4 regions of the Exiguobacterium sp. s127 genome follow, and region 1 is predicted to be linked to each of the others. Evidence: riboswitches for the same ligand, from Rfam matches in the RefSeq annotation. Region 1 holds a riboswitch; each other region holds the start of a gene.
What was found. A riboswitch is a leader RNA that binds a small molecule or an ion and turns the genes downstream of it on or off. The one in region 1 is predicted to bind thiamine pyrophosphate.

Region 2: another riboswitch for thiamine pyrophosphate. It lies ahead of KNP98_RS13860 (ECF transporter S component); the one in region 1 lies ahead of KNP98_RS08755 (3-oxoacyl-ACP reductase).
Region 3: another riboswitch for thiamine pyrophosphate. It lies ahead of tenA (thiaminase II); the one in region 1 lies ahead of KNP98_RS08755 (3-oxoacyl-ACP reductase).
Region 4: another riboswitch for thiamine pyrophosphate. It lies ahead of thiT (energy-coupled thiamine transporter ThiT); the one in region 1 lies ahead of KNP98_RS08755 (3-oxoacyl-ACP reductase).

Annotation. Positions count from the first base shown of each region.
Region 1 covers NZ_JACSMO010000005.1:159,973-167,447, forward strand. The annotation lists gene KNP98_RS08745 (beta-class carbonic anhydrase) at 1-135, opposite strand, end outside; gene adhE (bifunctional acetaldehyde-CoA/alcohol dehydrogenase) at 468-3,062, shown strand; TPP riboswitch at 3,211-3,311, shown strand; gene KNP98_RS08755 (3-oxoacyl-ACP reductase) at 3,431-4,201, shown strand; gene KNP98_RS08760 (LLM class flavin-dependent oxidoreductase) at 4,239-5,576, shown strand; gene KNP98_RS08765 (hypothetical protein) at 5,726-7,141, shown strand; gene KNP98_RS08770 (bifunctional 2',3'-cyclic-nucleotide 2'-phosphodiesterase/3'-nucleotidase) at 7,353-7,475, shown strand, end outside.
Region 2 covers NZ_JACSMO010000012.1:62,399-69,873, forward strand. The annotation lists gene KNP98_RS13855 (50S ribosomal protein L25/general stress protein Ctc) at 291-929, shown strand; TPP riboswitch at 1,019-1,117, shown strand; gene KNP98_RS13860 (ECF transporter S component) at 1,217-1,795, shown strand; gene KNP98_RS13865 (ABC transporter ATP-binding protein) at 1,792-3,357, shown strand; gene KNP98_RS13870 (energy-coupling factor transporter transmembrane component T family protein) at 3,323-4,048, shown strand; gene KNP98_RS13875 (NAD(P)/FAD-dependent oxidoreductase) at 4,126-5,169, shown strand; gene KNP98_RS13880 (alpha/beta fold hydrolase) at 5,703-6,506, opposite strand; gene KNP98_RS13885 (hypothetical protein) at 6,708-7,475, shown strand, end outside.
Region 3 covers NZ_JACSMO010000002.1:258,227-265,701, reverse strand. The annotation lists gene KNP98_RS04400 (transporter substrate-binding domain-containing protein) at 20-793, opposite strand; gene KNP98_RS04395 (BrxA/BrxB family bacilliredoxin) at 1,580-2,005, opposite strand; gene KNP98_RS04390 (class I SAM-dependent methyltransferase) at 2,038-3,222, opposite strand; gene KNP98_RS04385 (sporulation protein) at 3,321-4,094, shown strand; gene tenA (thiaminase II) at 4,245-4,946, opposite strand; TPP riboswitch at 5,021-5,126, opposite strand; gene KNP98_RS04375 (DUF1002 domain-containing protein) at 5,314-6,195, shown strand; gene KNP98_RS04370 (ABC-F family ATP-binding cassette domain-containing protein) at 6,477-7,475, shown strand, end outside.
Region 4 covers NZ_JACSMO010000003.1:79,504-86,978, forward strand. The annotation lists gene pknB (Stk1 family PASTA domain-containing Ser/Thr kinase) at 1-1,819, shown strand, start outside; gene rsgA (ribosome small subunit-dependent GTPase A) at 1,856-2,761, shown strand; gene rpe (ribulose-phosphate 3-epimerase) at 2,763-3,419, shown strand; TPP riboswitch at 3,440-3,546, shown strand; gene thiT (energy-coupled thiamine transporter ThiT) at 3,611-4,171, shown strand; gene KNP98_RS05360 (thiamine diphosphokinase) at 4,174-4,773, shown strand; gene KNP98_RS05365 (amino acid permease) at 4,991-6,403, opposite strand; gene rpmB (50S ribosomal protein L28) at 6,543-6,731, opposite strand; gene KNP98_RS05375 (Asp23/Gls24 family envelope stress response protein) at 7,016-7,378, shown strand; gene KNP98_RS05380 (DAK2 domain-containing protein) at 7,404-7,475, shown strand, end outside.

The sequences.
Region 1 (7,475 bases):
TTCCGTCAAGCGGGCATCCATACACGTTAAGATCACGACCTTTTTATCGGGGAATTTATCCGAGATGAATTGTTCGTATTGTTTTTCTTCGACGAATTGTTCGTTGAACGCAAGCATTTGGTTGACGATTGTCATGAAACTTCCTCCTTCAAAACAAATAAATATGTATCTTTTAATAGATTACACGATGTTTCGTCCGTCAGACAAGCAAAGAAAACAGGTCCTGTGAGAAAAGTCACAGGCGAGGGATTCAAAAAGGATGCCTTGTCCGACAACACCTTTTGAGAATGAGAACGTTTTCAATGATGTGAAATAGTTCACAGGATGGTCATGCACAAATCATCAAAAAGGCGGTATGATTGATTTGTGAAGGAAAGCACAAACTATTGAATATCAGCTTGGCATTCCTAACATCTAGTAAGGAAATGCAGACTCAGATTCGTTCCAAAATAGGGAGGAAACCAAACATGGCTGTCAAAGAAAAAATCAAACTAGACGTATCATCTGTCGAACAAACGATCAATAAAATCGTCGCAAAAGGTCAAACCGCATTACAAGAATTATTAACATTTGATCAAGAGAAAATCGATACGATCGTCCGTGACATGGCGCTTGCCGGTCTCGAACGTCACGTTGAACTGGCACGACTCGCCGTAGAAGAAACAGGACGTGGTGTCTTTGAAGATAAAATGATTAAAAATATGTTTGCGACAGAATATATCTATAACAGTCTCCGTGAAGAAAAAACGGTCGGCGTCTTAGAAGAAGATGTTCAAAACGGACTAACATATATCGCAGAACCGGTCGGTGTCGTCTGTGGCGTCACACCTGTGACGAATCCGACATCAACGACGATGTTCAAAGCGTTGATCGCGATTAAAACACGAAACCCGATCATCTTCGCCTTCCACCCGTCAGCGCAAAACTGCTCACTCGAAGCAGCGAAAACGTTACGTGACGCGGCTGTCAAAGCGGGCGCACCGCGTGACTGTATCCAGTGGGTCGAACAACCGTCACTCGAAGCAACAAAAGTCTTGATGAACCACACGGATATCGCGATGGTCCTTGCGACCGGCGGAGCCGGCATGGTCAAATCAGCCTATTCAACAGGTAAGCCGGCACTCGGTGTCGGACCAGGGAACGTCCCATGTTACATCGAAAAAACAGCAAAAATCAAACGTGCCGTCAGTGACCTTGTCCTCTCCAAAACGTTTGATAACGGAATGATTTGTGCATCGGAGCAAGCAGTCATCATCGATCAGGAAATCTACGCGGAAGTTCGGGCGGAGATGGAAGCACTCGGTTGCTACTTCTGTACAGCAGATGAGAAAAAACGTCTCGAAGCGCTCGTCATCAAAACCGATACATGTGCCGTCAATGCTGACATCGTCGGGAAACCGGCAACATGGATCGCAGCAAAAGCCGGCATCGACGTCCCGAGCAATACCGTCATGCTCGTCGCAGAACTTGAAAAAGTCGGCTCAGAAGAACCACTCTCACACGAAAAACTAAGCCCTGTCCTTGGTGCGTATAGCGTCCAGTCAACGGAAGATGCGTTCCATGTCGCCGAACGGATGCTTGAAATCGGTGGCCTCGGTCATACGGCAGTCATCCACACGACGAATGACGACTTGATGACGACATTCGGAATGCGGATGAAAGCCTGCCGGATTCTCGTCAACAGCCCGTCAGCACACGGTGGGATTGGTGATCTGTATAACGAATTGACACCATCACTGACACTCGGTTGCGGCTCTTACGGGAAAAACTCCGTCTCTGAAAACGTAACGGCGAAACATCTACTCAATGTCAAGAAGGTGGCGAGACGACGCGTGAACATGCAGTGGTTCAAAGTACCGGAAAAGATTTTCTTTGAAAAAAATTCAGTCCAATACTTGAAATCGATTCAAGATGTCTCACGTGCGTTGATCGTCACCGATCAAGCGATGGTCGAGTTCGGCTACGCGGATAAAGTCATCCGCAACTTACCGGCAGGCGTCAGCTACCGGATCTTCGACCAAGTCGAACCGGATCCATCGGTTGCAACGGTTCAGACAGGAGCGCAAGCGATGCGCGACTTCAAACCGGACTTGATCATCGCCCTCGGTGGCGGATCAGCGATGGATGCAGCGAAAGGCATGTGGCTCTTCTACGAGCAACCGAACGAAACGTTCTCGAACTTACGTCAAAAGTTCCTCGATATCCGGAAACGGGCCTATAAATTCCCGGCGCTCGGTAACAAAGCGAAGTTCGTCGCCATTCCGACGACGTCTGGAACAGGATCTGAAGTCACACCGTTTACCGTCATCACGGACAAAGAGAAAAACGTCAAGTATCCGATTGCTGACTATGCATTAACACCAGACGTCGCAATCATCGATCCGGAATTCGTCATGACGGTCCCGGCATCAATCACGGCTGACACCGGAATGGACGTCTTGACACATGCGACAGAAGCCTTCGTCTCCGTCCTCGCGAACGACTATACGGACGGACTGGCGCTAAAAGCGATCAAGATGATCTTCGACTACTTGCCACGCGCTTATGCGAATGGTGACGATGCCGAAGCACGCGAAAAAGTTCACAATGCGTCAACGATGGCCGGAATGGCGTTTGCCAATGCCTTCCTCGGGATTAACCATTCGATCGCACACAAAATCGGTGGGGAGTTCCACACGCCACACGGTCGGACGAATGCAATTCTGATGCCACACGTCATCCGCTACAATGCAGCGAAACCGACGAAACTTGCTTCGTTCCCGAAATATGAATCATTCATCGCTGATGAACGGTACGCAGAAATCGCCCGTTATCTCGGACTACCGGCAGCGACGACGGAACAAGGTGTCGAATCATTAATCCAAGCGATCACAGAACTCGGACAACAGTTGAACATCAAAATGTCGTTCAAAGCCCAAGGCATCAAAAAAGCCGACTTTGAAGCAAAACTCGATAAGATGGCCGTCGATGCATTCGAGGATCAATGTACGACAGCGAATCCGAAAATGCCGCTCGTGACGGAACTTCGGAACATCATGGAACTTGCCTACGAAGGCGTATAACAGAGAAATAAATCATGGCAATCAAAAGAGCCTTGCTTCCGGTCGACGGAGGCAAGGCTTTCGTTCGTAATCAAAAGAGACACCGACAAAACTGTCCTGTCATTATTGACAGATATTTCTAAGACCGCTAAAGTGAAAGTAACTTGAATAGAATCACTAGGGGTGTTACTAAACTGAGATGAGTAGATACTCAAACCCTTTGAACCTGAACTAGTTCGTACTAGCGTAGGGAAGTGTAGACTCTAATAAACAAGCGAAGACCAGTCTGTCGGTTTTTTGCTATGTGATTATTTAGACGTGCGCAACTTTCCTTTTGGAGAGTTGCGCTTTTTTTGTTTACGACTTCGCTATTTAAGTTGCAAAAGACGATGAAGGAGTGGAAGACAGTGAACAGAACGGTAGTAGTGACGGGAAGCAGTCGGGGACTTGGCGCGACGATTGCAAGAGTATTGGTGAACAATGGGTTTAAAGTTGTGATTAATTATTATAAGAGCAAGGATGCGGCAGAGGAACTCGTAAATGAGCTCGGTGCAGAACATGCCATTGCCCTGTATGCGGATGTCACGAAGCGAGAAGACGTCGAGACATTGATGCAGTCAGCGACAGCTCATTACGGACAAATCGATGTCGTAATCAATAATGCATTAGTCGATTTTAAGTTCGATCCGCGCGCTCAAAAATCATTCATCGATTTGGAATGGGAAGATTATCAAAAACAGTTGGATGGCACGTTGAAAGCAGCGTTCCACGTCGTGCAAAGTGTTCTGCCGCAATTCATTGAACGAAATAACGGCACCATCATCAGCATCGGCACGAATCTGTATCAAAACCCGGTAGTTCCCTATCACGAATATACGACGGCAAAAGCAGGGTTGATCGGCTTTACGCGTAATCTTGCATCAGAGCTAGGACAGTACGGCATAAACGTGAATGTCGTCTCCGGCGGCTTGTTAAAAGTGACGGATGCCAGTGCTGTGACGACCGCTGAAGTATTCGAATTGATTGCCCAATCAACTCCGTTAAAAAGAGTGACGACGCCGGAAGAGGTTGCGCAATTGGTCGCCTTTTTAGCGTCAGAAGCAGCCTCTGGCATTACCGGTCAAAATCTAACCGTAGATGGCGGATTGACGATGAACTGATGTCAGCGCTCAGGAGAAAGGAGTCAGGGACCTAAAGATGACGAAAACGAAGCAGTTAAACATCGGTGTTTTATTGTACGGCTGTGGCCATCATCAAGCGGCATGGTTAATGCCGGATTCTGCGATTGAAGAAATCGGGGAGAGCGGTTATTATCAGCGATTGGCTCAACTAGCGGAAGCGGGCTGCCTGGATGCTGTATTTTTTGCTGACAATCAATCTTTTCCTGCTGCAAACGCAACTGAACTACCGGCCTTTTGGCTCGATCCTGTAATCAATTTAACCGCTATTTCTCAAGTAACCCGCCATATCGGGTTAGTTTCAACGATATCGAGTACGTTTTCAAATCCGTATACAGCGGCGAGACAACTGTTAAGCCTTGATCACGTGACGAACGGGCGTGTCGGCTGGAACCTGGTGACGTCGATGACGGACTGGGAAGCGTTAAACCATAGTATGGATAGGCTCCCTGCAAGGTACGAACGGTATCAAAAGGCGGATGAATTTGCGTCTGTAATGGAAAAATTATTTTTATCCTGGGATCGAGCTGATTTCCTTTCGAGCCGGACGGACAACCGGTTAATTGATCCTGAAAAGATTCAACCATTCCATCATAGCGGGACCTACTTCAACGTAAAAGGTCCTTCGTCTACACCGCGTAGTCCTCAAGGGAAGCCGGTGGCAATGCAGGCGGGTGCATCTGCCCAAGGGATTGCACTTGCATCAAAGCACGCGGATGCCGTCTATTCGGTGTCGTGGAATGTAAAGCAAGCGAAAGCATTCCGGGAAAGTCTACAGACACAAATCAAAGAAAGTGAGTCACCGGAGCGGCAGATTAAAATCTTTCCAGGATTGGTTACATACGTCGGTCGAACCCGGGAAGAGGCGCTGGCGAAGAAAGCCGAACTGGATGAGAAATTACCGGTCGCGAATGCCTTGAAGCAACTGAGTTTCTTTTTGCAACAGGACTGTTCTGATTGGGATCTTGACAAAGCGGTGCCGTCCTTACCGCCTGTCGATGCGTTTTCAGGACCGGTCGGACGCTATAAAACGATTCTTGAAATCATCGATGATACAAAGCCTACATTAAGAGAACTGTTAGGTTATCTGGCAGCTGGTGGGGGACACCTGACACTGATAGGTACACCGGAAGAAATCGTCGATCAGATGGAGCTGTGGTTTGAAATGGGTATCGCAGACGGATTTAATCTGATGCCGCCGTCACTCCCGTCAAGCTTAGAGGATTTTGTAGACCTGATCGTTCCTGAACTGCAAAAAAGAGGATTGTTTAGAAAAGCCTATCAAGGGACTACGCTTCGGGAACATTTTGGTTTAGCTCAGGTGGGGCAGTCGGACGTGAAAAAAATCGTAAACTAAGCGTTCCTGCCAATCGGAGTTTGGCGTCTGGGAAGTAACCCGTTCGTCATGAACGGGCTACTTTTTGTATTTAATGCAGAAGATTCGTTTTCAAATCACCCGGAACAGGAATAACTATACAAACAATCTAATCAAGGGGAGGCGCTTTTATGGAGCGGAGGCAACAGCGAAAGGAACGCTCGCATATGTTACGCAATATCTTGTTTGGTATAGGACTCGCTTGTATTGGTTTTCTCGTCCTGTTCGGTGTCATGACCGTTCTCGTCCAACAAATCGAGAAATCTGCCGATTACCAGGCGTTCGTCGAACTGATGCAGGACGCGGACGTCTCGTGGACGACACTGGAATTGACCCTCGTGTTCCTCCTGTTTTTCATCAGCGGAATGGCTGTCACGTTGCCGGAAGCCGTCAAAGAGGGATTGACGAATCAACTGATTGGCGCAAATGATACGGGGAACATCTTATCGGTTTTCGGAATCGATCTCAATCAAGTCTTGGAACCCCTGTCCTTCCGCGCCGAATATGGGAGTCCCTTCTTATCGATTTTCGGAATCGGTCTATTCCTAATCTTATTCTTAGTTTTACGGATCGGCGCAACGCGTGTGACCTGGACGATTCGAACAGTCAGCTTTTTAGCGGCGAGTTTCGTCTTGTTTGCATTTACGTTCAACACAGCACTCGGGATTGATGTGCTGACAATTGATCAAGCGACCGTCTGGAACGGAATCTTCATTTTACTCTTTTTGACAGGTCTATTTTATCTCGCGTTTTATCCACGACAACTGTCCGGTATGTCAGCCGCCTCCCGTGCTGCGATCATTATCCTGATGGTCGCAAGTAGTGCACAACTGTTCTTTACGGTGACGGATGAAGCGAAATATGAGGGGGACGCCTCGACCCGGACGTGGTTGACTGTTTCGAGTTTAAACGCAGGCAGTGACGGCTGGTATGATTTGATGCACGGCAGTCAAGTGACCTACAAGGCAAATGTCCTTGGTGCAAGATTAAATGTCCCGGTGACGTTTTTGAACGGGGAAACCGACGTGACGCGGTTGAAACGATCGATGGAGGACGTCGTCAACCGAATCGACGCCGAGCGCGTCACGAATCAATTGTTGACTGTCATCGGGGGCGAACGTCCCGATTTATCGAATACGCGTTTGACGCTTGACGCAGTCGATTACGGAACGGCACGAAATGTCGTCCTTGCGGTGGACGCTCGGTCGGCCGGGCAAACGGCGGCCGCTGATCAAGTCGAACAGGATAAGCCGTTCCCGTTTTGGCTGTTCCTGGTTGTCCCGTTCGTCGTCTATCTCCTTGTCAGCATCCGGGCCTTTAAGAAAATATACGATCCCGTCGTTTTCGCTGTTGCGACCAGTTTGATTAGCTGGTTCATCTGTTCGCTGACGGGGACATCGTTTGCACTCTTATGGCAAGACGAGGCTCTCGTCCGGTTCAGTCAAGAGACGGCGACGGTGACGACGATTCTCTATGCGACGGTACTGGCACTGATTGCCGGTTTCATCGGTTACGCAATCAAACGACAGCATCATGGTGATAGATGAAGGGTGAAAACCGTTTCCCGTAAGTTCGGGGAGCGGTTTTCTTTTTTACAAGTAAATTTGTAAAGGTTCAAGGTTAATGTAAAGCCAATTTGTGGAATTAGTTAAGAAGGTTAAATAAGACGGATGTCCGACCTATTCAAAGAGGTTATAAGCTACAATCAAAGCGTGTTAAATTAATTGAGCAGTCATTTATATCTTAGGGGGAAACCAGATGAAACAGGCTACAAAAATTATTATCGCTACCACGTTGATCGCACCGATGTTAGCACCCGTCATCCAAGTCAAAACACTCGCAGCAGATGACAGTGTCGTCAAACTACGTTTTCTAGAAACA
Region 2 (7,475 bases), on a different contig from region 1:
GGAGAACAGGTTTCTGGCTATCGTTTTTTCTCCGGTTGATGTTTAGCTTTTAATGTTACAGGGGTATAACTATCATAGCACCGCATCAGCGAGTTGCTTTTACAACCACATGTTTCTCAATATCAGCGTAATGACCTGGGAGAGAAATGCTAACCACTCACTTCGATCTTCATTTTTATGAAATCAATTTGAAATAGCATTCGATGCACTGTCTTGATCCGGAACGATTCGTTCCACTCCTTTCTTCATTACCTTTTGAGGGCTATACCAAATTCAAGGGGGAAATGAACATGTCAGTAACATTAAAAGTAGAAGAACGCGAAGTACGCCCACGCTCACTTAGAAAGCAATTACGTCATGAAGGAAAAGCTCTTGGTGTCGTGTATGGTTACAAAGTGGAAAGTACACCGATTGCCTTTGACGAAAAAGCATTGATCAAAGTCGTTCGTGAACATGGTGAGAATGCACTTGTTGCACTTCAAATCGGTGGTAAAAAAGTCAACACACTGATCAACAAACTCGATATGGATATCTTCACACCAACAATCAAGCACGTTGAATTCATCGCTGTTAAAATGGATGAAGAAACAGAAGTCGAAACAGATATCGTCCTCGTCGGCGAAGCGGCTGGTGCAAAACTTGGTGGATATCTTTCACAAACACTCTTTAAAGTAACAGTTGCAGCTACACCAGATAAATTACCGGAACGCGTCGAAGTCGATGTGACAAATCTTAACCTCGGTGATTCTCTATCGGTTTCGGATTTACCGGAAGAAAAAGAATACCGTATCGTTACGGAAGGTGACATTCAAGTCGTTGCCGTCGTCGAATCGACACTTGAAGCGGATCTCGAAGAAGCAGATGCTGAAGAATCAGCTGAAGCGACAGAAGAAGTTTCTATTGAAGAACAAACGGAAGAAAAAGAATAATTTTTCTTACCCTCCCCTCGCGGAGGGTTTTTATCTGTATTGACAACTGTCGGTAGAGTCGGTACAGTAAATAGCGTACACACTATATGCACATCCACTAGGGGAGCCCATTGGCTGAGACGATTCACTTCGGACCCTTTGAACCTGATCTAGTTCATACTAGCGTAGGAAAGTGGAGCGGTAATTCGTTCAATTTTTCTGCATGTTTGCAGATTCAGCGACCGCTCTCTTTCATAGAGGGCGGTCTTTTTGTTTGTCTGGTGGTTGTGCCAAAGGGAGATAGGAACATGAACAGTTGGAAAATGAAAGAAATCATCGTCATGATGATGTTGTCGGTTGCTTGCGGGGTACTCTACTTAGGGTGGTCGACATTGTGGTTACCGATTTCCGCGATCTTCGGACCGGTCGGATCGAACTGGATGTTCGGGATTTGGGTCATCGCGAGTCCGCTTGTCGCCTACATCATTCAAAAGCCCGGGGCAGCACTGATTGCAGAAGTCGTCGCCGCGGCTGTCGAATTATTCACGGGGAGTCACTTCGGATTATCGGCCTTATTGATTGGTTTCGCTCAAGGAATCGGTGCCGAAATCGCTTTTGCCCTCTTCGGATACCGGAAGTTCAACACAATGACGTTAGTTCTATCCGGAATGTTCGCCGCAATCGGCAGTATGGTCTATAGTCTTGTCGTCAATGGTTTCGCCTACTATACGACGACGACACTTCTGTTGACGTTTTCCCTTCAACTCGTCAGCGGTGCATTGCTCGGTGGATTACTTGCGAAAGTCATCGTCGATGCGCTCGTCAAGACAGGGACGTTGAACGGTTATGCGATCGGGCGTAAGCGGCAGAAACCGGATGCGGCATGATTCATTGTAACGACTTGTCTGTCCGCTATCCGGGGCAACATGACAACGTCCTGCACCACGTGACGGTGACGCTACACGAAGGGGAAACGACGTTGCTCGTCGGACCGAGCGGCAGTGGGAAAACGACGTTTTTACATGTTCTCGCCGGCTTATTACCTGACGCGATTGAAGCCGATGTCAGCGGCCACTGCAAAACGAACGGGACGGTCGGAATCCTTTTTCAAAATCCGGACGACCAGTTCTGCATGCAGACCGTCGGAGCGGAAGTTGCCTTTAGTCTTGAAAATCGCTCAGTCGACGGCAGTCAGATGGATGACCGGATTGACGCCGCACTGGCACGTGTCGGCCTTGATGTGCCGCTGACGACACCGATTATGCAACTGTCAGGAGGGATGAAACAACGACTCGCCCTCGCCTGCGTCCTAGCGCTTAAGCCGGATATTCTATTGCTTGACGAACCGACGGCGCAACTCGATCCGGCAGGACATCGGGTTTTGATGCAGCTGATTGAGGAACTCCATCACGACCGGACGTTGACGCTCGTTCTGATTGAACATCAGCTTGACCGCTGTGTGACGTTCAGTGACCGGGTGCTCGTCTTCGATCACGGCGGAACGATTTTACGCGATGGTCCGCCGCTTGATGTCTTCGGTCAGCATCGCGATGAACTTGAACGACGCGGCATTGCGACGCCGCTCCTCTACCCGTATCAACTGGAAACCGTGCCACCCGCTTCTTCCCAGGCGGGGCGGTTACGAAAAGTGAATAACAACCGTCCTCCGGTTCGGTACGACAATACGTTCGCGCTGACGCGCACCGCGTTAGGACGCCGTAAGCAAGTGATTGTCGACGACCTGTCGCTTGCAACACACGCCGGAGAATGGATCATGGTCGTCGGATCGAACGGTGCCGGGAAAAGCACGTTGCTCGAAACACTGGCGAAATTGATTCCGGCGCAAGGCGGTACGGTCCGCTTGTTCGAAAAAGAACTGCGGACATGGAAAAGTCGGAGCTATTACCGACACGTCGGATTCGTCTTTCAACAGCCAGAGCTCCAATTTCTCAAGCAGACGGTCGAAGGCGAGCTCGTCATCAGCATGGATGCACCGACGCCGGAGCGGATTGAAACGGCGTTGCAATCCTACCGGTTAACCCATGTCGCCCGTCAGTCGCCCCTCGCTCTGAGCATGGGTCAAAAGCGACGGCTCAGCGTCGCAACGATGTTGTTAGAACCAAAAGACGTCCTGTTGCTCGATGAACCGACGTTCGGTCAAGATGCCGAGACGACAAGTCAACTCATCGAGATGTTCGAGCAGGCGCGATTAAACGGGACGACGCTGATCATGGTGACGCATGACATGGAGCTGGTCCACCAGTATGCCGACCGGGTCCTCGTCCTTGGTGACGGGCGACTTCAGTTCGACGGCACACCGGACACTTTGTTTAAAGACGAGACGTTACTCGAGCATAACCAACTCTCTCGTCCGTTATCGTATTTGTATCAGCAACTCGAGGAGGTGAAACGTCGTGCAGGAAAACGACTCCCCGCTCGCACGTATTAATCCGGCACTCAAGCTCGGTGCCCTCCTGTACGTGATGGTGCTCTTGATTGCGGCACCGACGTTACGCGAAACGATAGCCTTACTTTTACTCGCTGCGGTCGGATTGGGCTGCTCCGGTTGGTCACTGTTGACGCTCGCCAAACGGGTCTCCCCCTACCTCGTCTTGTTCTTGCTGACATTTTGGATGATGGCAGCCTTCGGAAAAGGCAGTACGGAAGTTTGGTCATTCGGTTGGTTTCGCGTCACGGAAGAAAGTATCGGTCATGCCTGGTTGATTGCACTGCGGATGCTCGCCTTCGTCTTCCTCAGTTTGACGTTCATCGCGACGACCGACCAAACCCGGTTCGTCATGAGCCTGATTCATCAGTGCCGCCTTCCGGACCGTCTCGCATACGGCTTTTTAGCAGGGATTCGTTTTATTCCGATCTTTCAGCAGGAAATAAGAACAATCCGTCAAGCACGGCGTGTCCGCCAACAGCACTCGATTTGGCCATGGCAGACGTTTTTCGCCATCAGTTTACCGCTTTTTACGAACAGTATCATCCGTTCGGAACAAATCGCGATTGCGATGGAAGCGCGTCGGTTTCAAGCCGAGCGGACGTATTATGTCCGTCCTGTCGTGACGCGTCACGACCAAGTGTTTTTTTGTCTCGTTTGTCTCGTGGCGAGCTTGCTTCGGATTGTCCTATGACATTCATTAGATTAACGCGGACGGATTCAGGGAATCATAGTTTCGGAAGCAGTTAATTTAAAGAAGTAGGTGAAGGTTTGAAACGAATCGTATTAGTCGGGGCAGGTCATGCCCATTTAGAATGTATCAAGGAAGGAACGCATCCGGATGTTGAATGGATCGTCATCAACCCGTCCCGTTATCAGTATTATTCAGGAATGTTCTCCGGTCTTGCGGACGGCACGTATCGACTCGAGGAGACCCGGGTCGATGTCAAAGCACTCTGTGCGCGTCACGGAAAGACATTGATGGAGGACCGTGTCACGCGAATCGATCCGCAAACGAAACAAGTTTTCTGTCAATCGGGTCAAATCATTCCCTATGATGTTGTATCGTGTAACATCGGTTCGAATGACTGGAATGTCTCAGATGCGACGTCACGCGTCACGATCAAGCCGAATTATCAAATCGATCAGGCGCTCCGTCAGTTTAAAGAGGCATCGTCGCCCGTCATCGTCGGGAGCGGTGCTGCTGCAATCGAGATGGCCGCCTCATTCCAATCGGACGGTTGTCCGGTCACGCTCGTCCATGATGAACCGCTCCTCGCAGGACACCCGGCAGAAGCGAGCATCCTTGACCGGTTGGATACGCTGGGCGTGACACGCATCGTCGACCGGTTCGTCTCTCTTGATGAGCAAACCGTCCGGCTCCAGTCGGGCCAATCATTTAAAGCAGATGCCGTCCTGTTTTTAGGTGGCGCGTCAGCGCTGGATTTGTTTAAGGCATCCGGCCTCTATTGTGATGACCGCGGGTTTTTACTCGTCCACGAGACGTTCCAGTCGCTAGAGGACCCTTCTCTGTTTGCCGTCGGCGACTGTGCGACGCTCGCCGCATATCCGAACACACCGAAGAACGGTGTAACCGCCGTCCGGCAAGCACCGGTCTTGCTTGAGAATCTCCTTCGTTTCATCAATCAGGAACGTTTGCGGACGTTCCGGCCGCAAGCGCGTTACTTGACGATTCTTTCGATGGGACATCAGCAAGGGACCTTGCTTTACGGACGACACTATCAGACGAATCATTTGAGCTGGCGTTTGAAACAATGGATCGATCGCCGGTTCATCAAAAGTTATACGACATAAGAACTCGAATTTCGAATGAACTGGGTGTTCGGTTCAAGGCGGAACGTGCACTAAGGTGTCTGCATGTGGAACCTCCTAAAACAGAGAGGTATTCATTCCTCAATCTAGACACAAAAACAGCCATCACATACTTGCGATGGCTGTTTCAGACTGTAGACAACGTGCTATCAGGAAATCAAGCGTCTTTTTTCGTTACTTTCCTCGGGCGAGGCGCAAGCCGTTGCTCCTTGATCCTAACGGACAACGAGCAGGGTCTTGCCTGCCTCTGAAAGTGCGTTAAAAACGCACTTTTTCCCGTAGGAGTCAACGAAACGTGACGCTTTTTAGGGAATACCGTGAGATAAATCCAAATATGCAGACGGTTTAGAGCGTAATCTGTCTTGAATCGCTTAGAACTGCGAACGATTGCCGCTTTGAATACGAGGTGAGACAGGAAAGCGCATCTCGATATAGCATTTTCAGGCTTCATAACCGTTTAGCTACAGCTTTAACAGCCATCGCATACTTGCGATGGCTGTTTTTCGTGTCTTTGATTATTTTAAGAAAGCAAGTAACGTATCGTTGAATTTTTCGCGTTCATCGAGTACTGTCCCGTGCCCGCTCTCTTCAAATGGTTCGATCCGTGAGTTCGGGATTCCTTTTTGCATCTCTTCCGCAAATTCAAACGGACAGACTTTGTCTTTTTTACCGTGAATGATTAACGTCTCGACGTCAATCTGCTGCAATTCATCCCGTAAGTCTTCGTCGCGCAAGGCGATTGCCGATAAAATCGTGCCGTGAGAAGAGGCTGCGACACTTAAGTTGTGGAACCATTGTGTCAGCGGTTCTGAATGGTCTTGTTCAAAGAAGATTTTTCCGAATCCTTCAAGCATCGCCGGACGGTCTTTTCTCGTATCGGCAATCAAGTCATCGACTTCGTCTTTTGTCATCCCGTACGGGTACCCTTCCCGTTGCGTGAAGACCGGAGCTGCAGCACCCGCAAGAATCAATTTCGAGATTTTGCTCGATCCGTGGTTAAGGAGATAGCGTAACGCAATCCCGCCCCCCATTGAAAAGCCGAGTAACGCTGCGTCTTTCAGTTCGAGCTGCGTGATGACTTGATCGATGTCAGATGCCATCGTTGCATAATCATATCCGCTGGCTGGAGCATCCGATTTGCCGTAGCCGCGGTAATCAACTCCGATGTAACGGTAGCCGGCGTCGAGCAAGGCATTCTTTTGATATTCGAACATGTTGTTATTCGCTGGCCATCCGTGTAACATGACGACCGGTTGTCCTGAACCGACATCTTCGACATAAATTTTAGTTCCGTCAACTGCTTGAATGAATGTACCCATTTGAATAACCCCCGTGTAGTAGTGAAATTCGTGATGATTGAGTATTACCCGTTCTGATAGATTATTAACATCTTAAGGTTAAAGTGAAATGAAAAATAGATAAAATATGGAAAAATATATGGTAAAATAAGTAGAAAACGACGGGGAGGGATTGTCATTAAATCATGGTCACTGGCATTAGGACTGGCCTGCAGTCTCGTCTTGACCGGGTGCGGTCAAGAACGTTTATTGAAGCTTGAGTCCGTACCGGCGTACTGGTCAGTCGAACGTTTTACCGATCATCAATTCGTAGACGATGTATCGACGAAAGAGAAAAAACAATTGTTAAAAACGTGCAAGAATAAAAAGACGACGGCACTGCCCTCATCCTACCGGATCCTTAATACATATGAGATGTACTTTTCCTTAAAAACGCTTGAAATGTATGGAGCTCAAACCGAGGTCTTTTATCTCGCTGAAAAAGAAAACCTGTACCTCGCCTGCCGGTCGCGGGATACGCATCAATTAAAAATTCATCCGGTCGAAGCAAAAGACCATCCGTGGGTGAAGGTAGACCAAGGAACGGACAAAACGCCCTTGCAGACGCCGACATTTTTCCCGGTGACGGAAAAACAACGGACACGCCATGCGGATCAAAATCGTGAAGCGAAAACAGAGGGTGATTTCAGCCGTCGTCTCGCACCCTTCCATAACTTACATATGCCGATTGCAGGACAAATACTCGTCATCCTGACAGAGAACAACAAAGAGCACGTGCTCGTCGATGTCCCGACTTCGTTCATCAACCAGACGACAGACTTTTATTTGACGACGCGTCCGAGCGGGAACGGAGCAAATGCGATATATCATTCGATTACTTTCGAAAGTCCCGGTTGGTACCTGCAGGACCGGATCGTAATGACGACATATGATCAGGAAAAAGTCGACATGACGTACCATCCCTTACCGGAGACACTTACGGCGAATCAA
Region 3 (7,475 bases), on a different contig from region 1:
CCACCCCTATGTGCTTCTCTTATTTTGCTTCTTTTTGGAACCATTCTTCTGCAAGTTTGTCGATTTCACCCGCATCGATCATCTTTTTCAACTCTTTGTTGAACTCGTCACGCATCTTGTCGCCTTTTTTGAAAGCGGCGGCTGAACCCGTCGGTCCGTCTTCTTTAATTTCATACGTTTTTAACGATTCGTCTTGATCCATGTATTTGACCGCTACAGCATCTTCGATGATGAGCGCATCAATCCGACCCGTATTGAGTTCTTGAATGATTTCCGGAATTTTATTCAACGAGACGGCTTCGCTGTCTTTATAACGATCTTTTGCAATGCCTTCTTGAATCGATCCAAGTTGGACGCCGATTTTTTTACCTTTCAGTTCATCTTCCGAACTAATCGCTTCGTCTTTTGTCATGACGAGGTTCTTTGATTCGAAGTAAACATCTGTGAAATCAGCGTTTTTCTTCCGCTCGTCTGTCGGTGTCATTCCTGCCATGACAAAATCAACCCGACCTGAGCTGAGTGCTCCGAGTAAGCTACCGAACTCCATGTCTTCAATTTTCAAATCATAACCGAGGTTTTTTGTAACTTCTTTTGCGATTGCGACATCAAATCCAACGATGTCGTCCCCTTTCGCCGTATCGATGTATTCAAACGGGAAGTAATCTGCTGACGTTCCCATCGTTAATACTTTACTGTCATCACTTGAACCGCCTGATGAATCATCTGATGCACCACATGCTGCCATCGTAAGTGCGAGAATGCCTGCCATTGCCGTTGCTACTAATTTTTTCATGAATAAATTCCCCTTCCAACGCTCAATTGTCAGAACTTTAACAATAGTATGACTTATGTTTTTTTCTAATTCAATACTAAATAGCTCTGATCCGATTTATTACTTTTAGGATATACGAATATTTATTCATTGTAAAGTATAATTATCTCGTAATAATGCATAAATCGATTCTTTTTATACAAAACATGAGTAAATAACCACTTTTGAATCCGCTTACATTTTTTATTGCTATCCTCGGATTTTAATCATGGGTACTTTCTAACTCGAAAAAGGGGATGCTATTGATTCGATTCGTCTTTCTTTTTTCATTGCTCTTTCAATAAGTCGGCCTCTGCTTCAGGGGGACTGCTAAAAAAACATCTCTTTCGCGCACACTCACTTTCACGACAAATTAAAACCGTGTTTCAATTAAGAAACACGGCTCTAGACTGTAGTCAAAGTGCCATTGGGCGATAAAAGCGTTTTTTTCGTTGCTTTCCTCGGGCGAGGCGCAAGCCGTTGCTCCTTGGTCCTAATGGACAACGAGCAGGGTCTTGCCTGCCTCTGAAAGTGCGTTAAAAACGCACTTTTTCCCGTAGGAGTCAACGAAACGTGACGCTCTTTAGGAAATACCGTGAAGGAAATCCAGACATGCAGACGGTTTAGAGCGCAATCTGTCTTGAATCGCTTTAGAACCGCGAAAAGCGAATGGATCGCACCTAGATGTCGCATGTTCACTCTTCATAAGCGTTTGTATACATGCTGGAGCCGTGTTTCAATTAAGAAACACGGCTCCAGTTGATTCACTTATGCGTAAATTTCAATCAATGACTCTAATTTTTCAACAACTTCTTCTGCAGTAAACGATTCGATGTCGAAACGTTCAACCATCGAAAGAATGTTGCCATCTTGCATCAAAGCGAATGATGGTGATGAAGGTGGATACCCTTCAAAGTACTCGCGTGCCCGGTCCGTTGCTTCACGGTCTTGTCCCGCAAACACCGTTACGAAATGATCTGGCTTCACGCCTTCCATTCGATTGACGTAAGCAGCTGCCGGGCGAGCAATCCCACCTGCACATCCACATACTGAGTTGACAAGGACAAGTGTCAATCCTTCACGCTTCATCGCGTCATCGACGCTTTCAGCTGTCGTTAATTCTTCAAAACCAGCAGCTGCCGCTTCTTTACGTGCTGTCTGGACGACGTCTTCAAAATACATTTGGAAATCCATCGGTCTAATTCCTCCCTTATTCGTTCTCTTCCTTATTGTACGAGTTTAGATGAAATCTGTCCAAGTCTGCCGCTTAATTCTTGCGCCAAATATGGTTTCGCATGTAGTAGATCACGGAAGGCGACGTAACGGTCAATTTTTTCTTCCGACGGCTGACGGTCATTTTTATACGCACGAATCAAGACATTTTTTGGTGTATGCTCTAAATCAATGAATTCAAGCAATTGTGTCTCGTAACCGACGAGCGTCAAGATTTCGGCACGGATCGAATCCGTCGCAAGCGAAGCGAACTTCTCTTGAATCAGCCCGTGTTGCAACATGACGTCGAGTGGTGAACAGTCGAGTTGACGATTGAGTTCTTTTTGACAACACGGGACACTTAAGATGACAGACGCATTCCAATCAACGGCGCGGGCAAGTGCAACATCCGTTGCGACGTCACAGGCATGAAGCGTCACCATTAAGTCAACCTCTGTATCTTCGTTATAATCATGGACGTCCCCGACACGAAACTCGAGATTCGTATAGTCGAGATCGCGCGCAATCGCTGTACATTCTTCGATGACTTCTTTTTTGAGATCAAGTCCGGTCACTTTCAAGTCGAAGCCTTTGACGACACTTAAATAATGATACAAGGCAAACGTCAAGTACGATTTTCCACAACCGAAATCAAGAATCCGTAACGTTCGGTCTGTCGGTAACGCGGAAATACTATCTTCGACGAACTCCAGGAACCGATTGATTTGTTTAAATTTATCGTACTTTTGCCGTTTGACTTGTCCGTCTTCCGTCATGACACCGAGTCGGACTAAAAACGGAACGACGACACCATCTTCAAGGAGATGACTTTTTTTACGGTTATGCGACAGTTCTGCTTGCAGGGGTGACTGTTGCGTTGTTTTTAACGATACTTTCATTTTTTTGGATAACTGGAACTGAACTTCTTCCGTCTCGAAACGGAATAAAAATTGACGGAATTCCTCCATCAATCCGTCGAGTCGTTCTAAAAATTCATCAACCGACAAATTTTCGTGTTTAATTATCCGTTCATATTGAAACTCTAACTGGATTGCATACGTATCTTTCAATAGAATCGGTTTTAGTTTGATTCTTCGAAGATCATTCGACTTTTGGCGCGGACCACTAATCGTTGCATGCACGAGAGCAGCAGCCTCGAGCTTTTGAGTGAGTAATTCTTTTACTTGGTGTAATTCCACTGTAGTCCCGTCCTTTTCTGATTGTTCTTTCGAAACTGTAGCAAATTCCACCCTATTCGACAAGTAAGGTAGCTTCATCATTAAAGGAGGAACGAACGATGTTCAAAAAACTTTTATCACAAATCGGAATCGGTGCCGCCACAGTCGATACACGACTCGACAGCGAACGCTGTGAGCCAGGCGGACAGATTCACGGAACCGTCCATATTAAAGGCGGCAATGTCGACCAAGAAATCGATCGGATTTATTTAGCGTTTAATACACAATATAAAGAAGAAGTCAGGGACAGCACGACATTTACGACGTTCACACTCGATCGTTTTTCGCTAAACGAAGCCGCCTTTACGATTGAAGCAGGTGTCGAACGCGAAATTCCGTTTACGCTTCAAGTACCATTCAATACGCCGCTCTCGGTCAGTCAATCGAAGTCATGGATTGAAACGGGTCTCGATATCGCCCAGGCGGTCGATCCGTCAGACCGGGACGCCATCATCGTCCAAGCCAATGACCTCCAATCCGTTATCTTAGAAGCGATGGAAGAACTTGGCTTCCGACTCAAGAAAGCGGACACGGAAAAACTTCCCGGGCGTTACCGGAAGGATTTACCGATCGCCCAGGAACTCGAGTATTCGGCACGCAATACGTACTTCGCCCATAAACTCGATGAAGTCGAACTCATCATGCTCCAAGACCGTACCGGCATCGACATCGTCTTGCAAATCGACCGTCGTGCCCACGACTTAGGTTCGCTCTTCAGTGAGATGGCGGGTGCGGATGAGACGATGACGAAGCTATCCTTATCGAACCACGATTTGATGGACCGAAACGCCGTCAAACAACAATTAAACGATTTGATTGAACGGTACAGCTGATTTCCTTACCAGAATTTTCATCATGCCTGTAATCCACCAACAAAAAAACCTGAGCGATTGCCATGACTTTCTTTACGAAAGCTGAAAATTGCTCAGGTTTTGTGCAGTCTGCCGTCTGATCGCGCTGATCAACAGCGGCTAAAGCTGTACTTATCGTTTCGTTACTTTTGGTTGACGCGTAACTTGTGTAAAGAGACGTTCAAACGTTTCTTCCGTCCAGCCCATTTCCCAAAACATCAATTCGTAATAACAGCTTCTGACGAAATGGTGTTTCATCCGTTCCCGTTCTGCTTCAGTCGCTTGCGCCGCCAAAGCATCCAGCCGGTCGACCTGTTCAAAGACGACCCGTTCGAACCATTCCGAGCTGTATGTTGCAATCCACTGTTGATAAATCGGTGACGCCGGTGACTTCGTCAACAGTTGTTGTCCGACTTCATAATAAAGCCAGTAACACGGTAAAATCGCTGCAATCGTTTCCCCGAGTGTCCCCTCGCTCGCATGATGCATATGTGAGACATAGGCATACGCAGTCGGTGCCGGTTCGAACGCTGCTAAATCCGCTTCCGTAATAGCGAGCGGTTCAAAAAACGATTGATGGAGTGATAGCTCAGCCGCATAGGTCGATGTCGCATGTTCCGCGAGTTCCGCGATCGTCGCAAAATCCGTTGCCTTTGAGGCGGCCCGGGCTTGAATTTTTGCGAAATGTTTTAAGTAATACGCATCCTGCATGACATAATGTCGAAATTTTTCGAGCGGTAACGTCCCGTCACCAATGCCTGTGACGAATGGATGGGAAAAACTGCTGTCCCAATATGTTTTTGCGGCTTGCCGAATTTCTTGACTGAATTTCAACCTAATTCCCCCTTTTGTTGAATCAAAAAACGCCACACCCTACGAACAGGGCATGACGTGAAGAGACAACAAGAGAGATATTCACGCCACTTCCCTCCGTAAGTCCAAACTTAATCAGGTTCAAAGGGTCCAAACGTCTTCGTCGTCTCAGTCGGCCTACCGACTCCCCTAGTGGTCATTATTTAATTCCTCTTCACTATATCATTTTTTCAGTCACATGATCAGGATTTTAAATGAAATGTAGTATAGGATTAGGGACACGAGGTGGGCGGTTCATTCCGCCTCAAGACCGATTCCGTTCTGGAAGACGTCACTTACAATGAAATTAGCACCTGATACTACCTACTATACTCGGAGGATTTATACTATGAATAAAGCAACAAAAATCATGACCACGACGCTTTTAGCGACAAGTTTACTTCTACCGACTGCTGCTTCAGCAGAGCAAGTCGTCGATAAAACAATCATCACGCTTGGTGAATCGCTCGGGGCAAAGGATAAAGCCTGGGTACTCGCCCGATTGAATGCGCCGGAAGGCATTACGCCCGTCATCGCCACGGCAGCGGATGAAGAAAAATATTTAGGGAAAAACGTTCCCCAATCGCAACTCGGCGGCAATATGTACTCTTCCGCAAAAATCGAACTCGCTGAAAAAGGCGACGGTTTATCTGTCGCGACCGAAAACATTACCTGGGTAACAAAAGACATGTACTTGAACGCGCTCGTCACTGCAGGCGTAACGGACGCCGACATCACAATCACTTCCCCTTATAAAGTCACCGGGACCTCTGCTTTGACGGGGATCATGAAAGCATACGATCAAACGTCGGCTGAGACCGGCATTAAATTGACGGATGAACGAAAAGATTTAGCCCAACAAGAGTTATCGGTCACTTCCGATGTCGGAAAAACGGTCGGGACGGACAAAGTCGCCGAACTGATGAATGAAATCAAAGCAGAGATCGCCAAACAAAAGCCGGAAACCAAAGTCGATATCGAGAATGTCATCATCCAAGTCATTCAAAATAACAACATCCAGTTGTCGGACGCCCAAATGGAGCGGTTGACGTCATTGTTCAGTCAAATGGAGAAAGCTGACTTGAACTGGGGACAAATCGAGACCGGATTAAAGGGTGCCGGGCAAGATATCCACGCGTTCGCGACCTCCGAAGAAACGAAAGGATTTTTTGCAAAACTGTTTGACGGCTTAAGTAAGTTCTTCAACTCGATTTCCGGACTGTTCAAGTAACTGAAAACGATTTCATTTTCAGTTCAAAACATGGTAAACTAACTTTATCGAAACGAAAAGGTGGTGTAAAAGATGGGTTTTGCTGCGTGTAAGCAATGGTTGATGGAACAACTTTATCTGTTGCGCGCGATTTTTCATGAAATGGCGTTCTAAAGGACGAGTCTGCCCTTTTCTTAGGAACATCCATCTGAAAAATAAAGCAAAGCGCACCTTTTACGGTAAACGGAGAGCGCTATTTGCGTTCTCCGTTTTTTGATGCGCATGAAAGGAAGTTACTGATCATGATTTGCGACATCCAACACCTGACAAAACAATTTGGGGGAGCATCCGTCTTAACCGATGTCTCGCTCTATCTTAAACAAGCTGACCGCATCGGATTGATCGGTCGAAACGGAACCGGAAAAACCACGTTACTGCGTTTAATCGCGCAACTCGAAACAGCGGACAGCGGAACCCTTTATCTCAAAAAAGGACTTTCCATCGGTTATTTGGCTCAAATTCCACAGTTCGCAGAAGAATTGACGGGCCTTGATGTTCTCTGGACCGCATTTGCCCAAATCGTCGCCTTACGGACGACGATGCATCAGCTTGAACAACAAATGGCAAGTGCTGACCACCTGGACGATGTGCTAAATGAGTATACGCGTGTGACCGAACAATTCGAACAACAGGACGGTTACCTGCTCGACTCGAAAATCCAGCGCATGATTAACGGACTCCACCTCGATGCCTTGCTGACACGTCCCTTTTCTCAATTAAGTGGTGGCGAACAAACGAAAATCTGCCTCGGCCGGATGCTGCTGGTGGAACCAGACTTGTTGATTCTCGACGAACCGACGAATCACCTCGATCTCGCAGCAATCGAATGGCTCGAACAATTTTTAAACAGTTATCCGGGCGCTGTCATCATCGTCTCGCATGATCGCGTGTTTCTTGACGCAAGTGTCAACTTGATCGCTGAACTTGAAGATGGTGAACTGACAATCTACCCAGGAAATTATTCGGCGTACACGGTCGCGAAAGAACGCCTGCTCCTCGAACAATTCCACGCCTACACGGAACAACAAAAGAAAATCAAACAGATGAAGGATGCGATTCGGCGCTTGCGCCAGTGGGCAAATGAAGCCTCTCCGCCAAGCGAAAAACTGTTCCGAAAAGCAAAAGCCATGGAACGGGCACTCGAACGGATTGAGCGACTCAAACGGCCGCTCCTGGAAAAAGCGGTGCCTGACATCCGCTTTTCGTCGCAAGGGCAACTCAGTCAAATCGTTTACCGTCTT
Region 4 (7,475 bases), on a different contig from region 1:
AAAACGGAATGTCGCAATCAAAATTTTACGGACTGAATTTTCGCATGATGAACAATTCATTCGGCGCTTTGAGCGCGAAGCTCATGCTGCGACGAGTTTGAACCATCCGAATATCGTTGCCGTCTATGATGTCGGTGAAGAGGATTCGATTTACTATATCGTGATGGAGTTCATCGATGGGATGACGTTGAAAACCTACTGTGAAGGACGACCGCTCGCAATCAATAAAGCGGTTGAAATCATCAGTCAGATTTGTGACGCGATTGATCATGCCCATGCCCATCGCATCATCCACAGAGATATAAAACCACAAAATATGCTCGTCCGAGAGGATGGTACGGTCAAGGTGACGGACTTCGGTATTGCCGTCGCGATGTCGAACGCGACATTGACACATACGATGTCCGTTCTTGGTTCAGTGCATTACTTCTCACCTGAGCAGGCAAAAGGAAAATTTGCCGATGAAAAATCGGATATTTATTCGCTCGGTGCTGTCCTTTATGAACTCGTGACAGGACACGTCCCGTTCGAAGGAGATTCACCCGTTGCCGTGGCATTAAAACACTTGCAAGATACAGCGCGGCGGCCATCCGTCTTGAATCCTTCCGTGCCGCAAGCGCTAGAAAACTGTATCATGCAGGCACTAGCGAAGGCCCCGCACGATCGGCAACAATCCGTTGCTGAATTTCGGGAAGATATGGTGACGGCATTATCTGTTGAACGAGCAGATGAAGGGGTTCGCGGGGAAGATCCGATGGAGCAAACGATGGTGTTAAGTCCAGTCTCGGCTCCGTCCGGAACTCCGGTCAAGGAAGAAGAAGCTACGGTCGCGACAGTTGTACCGAAGCAAAAGAAAAAAAAGCGATGGTGGATTGTGCTCGTATTCCTCCTCCTACTCGGAGGTGCCGCGACAACGTTCGCGATGTGGCCGGATCCGACAGTCGTTGTGCCGGATGTCGCAAAAGAAGATGCGGACGAGGCCGAAAAACAACTTGAGAAACTCGGTTTTATCGTCGAATCGACTAAGCGATCGAGTGATACGATTGATGAAGGACTTGTCATCAGTCAAGCACCGCGGGCAAAAGTGACCGTCAAAAAAGGTTCGACGGTCAATCTTGTTGTCTCGACGGGCAGTGATCCGGTCGAAGTGCCGGATGTAACGGACGAAACAGAGAAAAAAGCGACCTCGATCTTGAAGGATGCTGGGTTCTCAAAAGTAGATGTCGAAAAAGAAGAGTCGGAAGACATCAAACAAGGCAATGTCATCCGGCAATCGATTTCAGCCGGAACAGAAGTGATTGCAAAGGAACAGACGATTACAATCACGGTATCCGAAGGTTCGTCAGCGTTTGAATTGAAGGATTTGACGAACATGTCGAGTGCTGAAGCAAAAGCGTACTTGGACGCGACAGGTCTCGACGGTACATTCGAACAAGAATTTTCGAGTGAAGTCGAACTGGACCAAGTCATTCGTCAATTTCCGCAAGCGGGTGTCAAAGTCGAGCCGAACGATTCCGTGACGGTCTTTATTTCAAAAGGGGAGGAAGAACAAACCGTGACGGCGACCTTCCCGGAAAAAGTAGCCTACGATGCTGTAGGTGAAGGGGATGAAGATCCGCCGCGGCAAGTCATTCGAATCGAGACGGATGATGCTAAAGGGAAACGTACGGTGATTGAAGAGTCGATTGACAGTGATGAAACATTTGATGTTCCGGTGACGATTGATCCGGGCGAAGAAGGAAAAATCACAATTTATAAAGATGATGTAGTGTATCGCTCGAAAACGATTACCTATAAACAAGCGAAAGCAGAACAATGAGTGTGCTACGAACCGCAAATTGAAGGAGGGCATGGGATGGCAGAAAATCGTATCGAAGAAAATCGGGACGGGACGATCATTCGTCTACAAGGTGGGTTTTATGATGTCATGACGACGCAGGGCGAGGTGCGATCGCGCGCTCGGGGAAACTTCCGAAAACGTGGTATCAGTCCTGTTGTAGGAGATGAGGTCGTATTGCATATCGAAAGCGAAACTGGATACATTTTAGAAGTGAAGGAACGGCAAAATTTCCTGGTTCGTCCACCGGTCGCAAACATCGATCAAGCGTTGCTTGTCGTCTCAGCAGCAGAACCGGACTTTTCAGCCCATTTGCTCGATCGATTTTTAGTCTTAATCGAAGCAAAAGAGATTCAACCTATCATTATCTTGACGAAGATGGATTTGTTGCAAGGAACAGCGGAAGCAGAAGTCCGGACGGCGATTGCCGGTTACCGACAAATCGGTTATCAGGTGATTGAGACGTCGAGTGAGACGCTAGAAGGGGTAGAGGAAGTCCGCCCGCTACTCAAGGAAAAAACAAGTGTGCTCGCGGGACAGTCGGGAGTCGGAAAAAGTTCATTGTTGAATGCGCTCGATGCGACGCTCGATCTCGAGACGAGCCACATCTCGAAATCGCTCGGACGCGGACGACATACGACGCGTCATGTGACGTTAATTCCGCTTGCAGAGGGCTTGATTGCTGATACGCCAGGGTTTTCGAACCTCGATTTTCCACACGAGATGGAAATCGAAGAATTACGTTGGTGTTTTCCAGAATTCGTCGCACGGCAAGATACGTGCAAATACCGTGGTTGCCTGCATTTAAACGAACCAGGCTGTGCTGTCAAAAAATCAGTTGAGGGAGAAGAAATCATGTCCTCACGCTATACGAATTATGGTATGTTTGTAGAGGAAATCAAGAATCGAGCGCGGAGGTATTGAAATGATTAAAATCGCACCATCTATTTTATCAGCAGATTTCGCCAACCTAGAACGAGACGTTAAAGCTGTCGAGGCGGCAGGAGCAGATTACATCCATTTCGACGTCATGGACGGCCAGTTCGTCCCGAACATTTCATTTGGTCTACCCGTCCTCAGTAGTCTTCGTCAAAAGACGGACATGGTCCTTGACGTTCATTTAATGATCGATCGACCAGAAAACTTCGTCGAAGCGTTTGTAGCGGCAGGAGCGGATATCGTCACCTTCCATGTCGAAGCGACGAATCATGTCCATCGTGTCTTGCAACAAATTAAAGGGGCTGGAGCAAAGGCCGGCGTCGTGCTGAATCCACACACGTCACTGTCGACGATTGAACATGTCCTAGAAGAAGTCGACATGGTCTTGTTGATGACGGTCAATCCAGGATTTGGCGGACAAGCTTTCTTGCCGAGCGTCATGACGAAGCTGAAGCAATTGGCGATGATCAAAGCAGAGCGCGGTTTGACGTTCGAAATTGAAATCGATGGTGGTGTCAACGCGGAAACGGCAAAACTGTGTATCGACAATGGGGCAAACGTCCTTGTCGCAGGTTCTGCAATCTACAATGCACCAGACTATGCGGAAGCCATCACTAGTATTCGAAACGCGGCTCACGTATAATAGAGCCAAGACAATTAAATTTTGACCGCAAGGGGTGTCGCGTCAAGCGGCTGAGAGAAGTGAGTAGACTTTAACCCTTCGAACCTGTTCCGTTCAGACGGACGTAGGGATGTGGCGCACGCAGGCAGTACGGCGTCCGTCGTACTGCCTTTTTGTTGTCATCATTATTTTATTTTTAGGAGGAACACAGTATGAAACGATTACAAATGTTAATGGAGATTGCGATTTTCGCGAGTCTCGGTGTTGTATTTGATTTATTGATTCCGTTCAAAATGCCACAAGGCGGATCCATCAGCTTAGCGATGTTACCGATTTTCGTCATGGCCTTTCGTCACGGCGTCGTTGGTGGTGTCATCACGGGTGCGCTCGTCGGAACGATTCAATTGATGTTCGCTCCGCAAGTCTTGACGGTCGTCCAACCGCTGCTTGACTATACGCTTGCATATGGTGTCGTCGGTTTGAGTGGAGTGTTTGCAGGCCAAGTCAAAAAAGCAGCAACAGAAGGTCAAAAAAAGCGTCTCATGACGATTGTTTTGTTTGCGACCTTGTTAGGTGCCGGTCTACGTTACATCTGTCATGTCATCAGTGGAATCGTCTTTTTTGCAGAGTATGCCAAAGGACCGGTCGTTCCTTACTCGTTCATTTATAACGCGACGTATATGGCTCCGTCGTACGTTTTATGTGGGGTCGTTGCAGGTATTTTGCTTACGACAGCACCACGTCTTTTACGTTACTCCGCTCGCGGTATTTAAAGATGAGAGTTTTAATCGTTGCGGCAGGACCGGTAGAAGACGTCCCGACGCTCGCACCATTCGTGAAAGACAAGACGATGATTATCGGTGTTGACGGCGGGATTGCGACATTAGTGGAGCAAGGACTTGATTTTGATGTGGCAATCGGTGACTTTGATTCGCTCGGATACGTTCCGGATGGTGGATTGCTTCATCCGGCAGAAAAAGATGAAACGGACTTAGAACTAGCGTTACGTTACGCTACCGAACAGGCTGCAGGTGCTGAACTACTCATCTTTGGTGCGACGGGTGGTCGGCTCGACATGACGCTACAGAACGTCTATTTGTTAAAACAATTTCCGATGGCACGACTCGTGACGAAACGTGAGGATGTCCGGTACTGGAAAACCGGTCAGTACGAACTCGCGTCTGAAGGGTATCATTACCTGTCATTCATTCCCCTTGTCCCGTCGAACTTGACGTTACGCGGCGTCAAATACCCCTTGACGGAGCATCCTGTTCCGGTCGGTGGTTCGCTGACGGTCAGCAATGAGTGGGTTGGTGTTGCGCAAGTGACGGTCGTCGAAGGGGAAGTCCTCGTCCTGCGCACGCATGAAAAATAAAAACGCGATAGACGCGATTCCATCATATCTCGCTGATGCGACCGGGACATGCGTTCTTCAAGTACACGTCATGACGTCATGAACAAAAAGATAGGTATGGCAAACGCCGATGACTCCGTATGTAAAACGGAAGCATCGGCGTTTTGATTTATTAGTCAGTCGACTGTTTAAGTTCAACGGATTCCGGCACCCGGTGTATCCAGGGCCAGATAACAAGTCATCGTTGTTCGTTTTGAAGTGTCGAACTGGCTGCTTGTTGTTCGCTTTTTGCAGCGATATGTTTTCCTTTGACGAAAAGATGGTAACTTACCCATGTCAGTAGGAAGAAAGGGACGCCGAGATATAAGGCGACGCGTTGATCGGCTTGAAAACCTAAACTGATTAAGACGAGCAGATTGAGTGAGAATGAGAGGATGGGTAAGACTGGGAAGAACGGTGTTTTGAACTTCAGTTCGTCAAGCGTGTGTCCTGCCTTGATGAATTGGCGTCGGAAAGCGATTTGCGAAGCGGAAATCGAGATCCAACCGACTTGTGCTCCGAGACCGGCGATGGATAATAGCCAGATGAAGACGGTATCTTCTGCGAAGAATGCCGTCAATAAGGATAACATCGCGAACAGCATCGTGAACGTTAAGGCGCGCATCGGCACACCCCGCTGATTGACGATGGCGAGTTTCTTTGAAATCATGCCTTCTTGCGACATCGACCAGAGCATGCGTGTCGCAGCATACAGTCCAGAGTTTCCGACGGATAAGAGTGCCGTCAAAACGACGATGTTCATCAAATCTGCAGCATATGGGATACCGATTGCGTCAAATACCATGATGAAGGGACTGCTGATGCCGCTCGCCGATTCATACGGAATTAAAGCCCCGATAATTGTAATCGAGAGGACGAAGAAAATAAACGTCCGCCAAACCGTATTACGAATCGCTTTCGGAATCGATTTTTCTGGATCACTCGATTCCCCGGCAGCGACACCAATCAATTCTGTTCCTTGGAAAGCGAAGTTGACGGCAATCATCGTCGTCAAGACGCCGAGAGCCCCGTTCGGAAACCAGCCGTTCGCCGTGAAGTTCGCGAACAACGTAGCTGGTCGTTCAGCCGCCATATCAATCCATCCGAACCATGCGGCTCCCCCGAGTCCGATGAAGAACAGGATGGCGAGTACTTTAAGACTTGAAAACCAAAATTCTGCTTCTCCGAATGCTTTCGCAGAGATCGCGTTCAATCCGAATAAGATGACGGTAAATAAGGCGCACCAGATGACGACGGGAACCTGTGGAAACCAGCGATCCATCAGACTACCGGCAGCTGTGATTTCAAGAGCGACGGTTACGGCCCAGCCGAGCCAATAAATCCAACCGACGGCAAAACCGATGCCTGGACCGATAAAACGTGTCGTATACGTTTGGAATGAACCGGACACAGGCATGTGGACAGCCATCTCTCCTAGACAGAGCATCGTTAAGTACATGATTGTTCCGCCGACGATGTAACTGAGGACCGCCCCGAGTGGTCCTGCTTGCGAAATCGTCAACCCTGAACCGAGAAATAACCCCGTCCCGATAATACCACCAAGCGAAATCATGAATAGATGTCGGCTTGTCATGGCTCTTTTTAACTGCATGATGAATTCCCCCTTGAGCAATAAAGTAACTGCCAACTTATTGTAAGCGTTTTCAAATGCTGCGACAATTACTTTAGGAGAAAAATAAAAAAGACGACAAAAAAACCGGAAGGGAAGATTCCCGTCCGGTTTTTGCGCCTTATACGCGTTCGACTTTACCTGATTTAAGAGCTCGAGCTGAAACCCAAACCTTTTTAGGTTTACCGTCAACGAGGATACGTACTTTTTGTACGTTGACTCCCCAAGTGCGTTTCGTTTTGTTCAATGCGTGTGAACGGTTGTTTCCCGACTTCGGCGATTTTCCAGTAACGTAGCATTTACGTGCCATGCGTTCCGCCTCCTTTTATGTTGTTTTGCGTTCGTCCTAATAGACACTTTGCTATCTTAGCATGGTGTCAGGACGGTTGCAACATAAAAAAAGTAGCTGACAAGAAAAAAACTTGACAGAGAACCTCAAAATTTAAAATAATGGATGAGGATGATGGTAAAAGTTCATTTGACCGCTACTATTTTTCACTTATTCATTGTATAGTCAGTACGGCGACTTTTCAATAGTAGGTCCTTATAGTAGAATTACGAGAAGAACACAATTAGTTAAAGGGGGCTACTCAGGTGGCGATCGAGATGAAAACGACCTATGGAAAGATTGATGTAGATAATGATGTCGTCGCGCAACTGGCGGGCGGAGCAGCAATGGAATGTTTTGGTGTCGTTGGTATGGCATCACAATCACAAATCAAAGATGGGCTAGCTGAATTATTGAAACGTGAGAATTTTGCACGTGGCGTCATCGTTCGACAATCTTCAGAACAAGTTCACATCGATATGCATATCATTGTGAGTTACGGTACGAAAATTTCTGAAGTCGCGAACAATGTTCAAAGCCGTGTTAAATATACGTTGAACCAAGCGTTAGGGTTAGAAGTGACATCTGTAAATATTTTTGTCCAAGGAGTCCGTTTGACGAATGTCTAAGACGGAAATAGAGGAGGAAACTTTAGTGAGTGTAGATCGTTTAACAGGAGCCCAATTAGTCAAGATGATTCAAAATGGCGCGGCAAATCTCTATCAA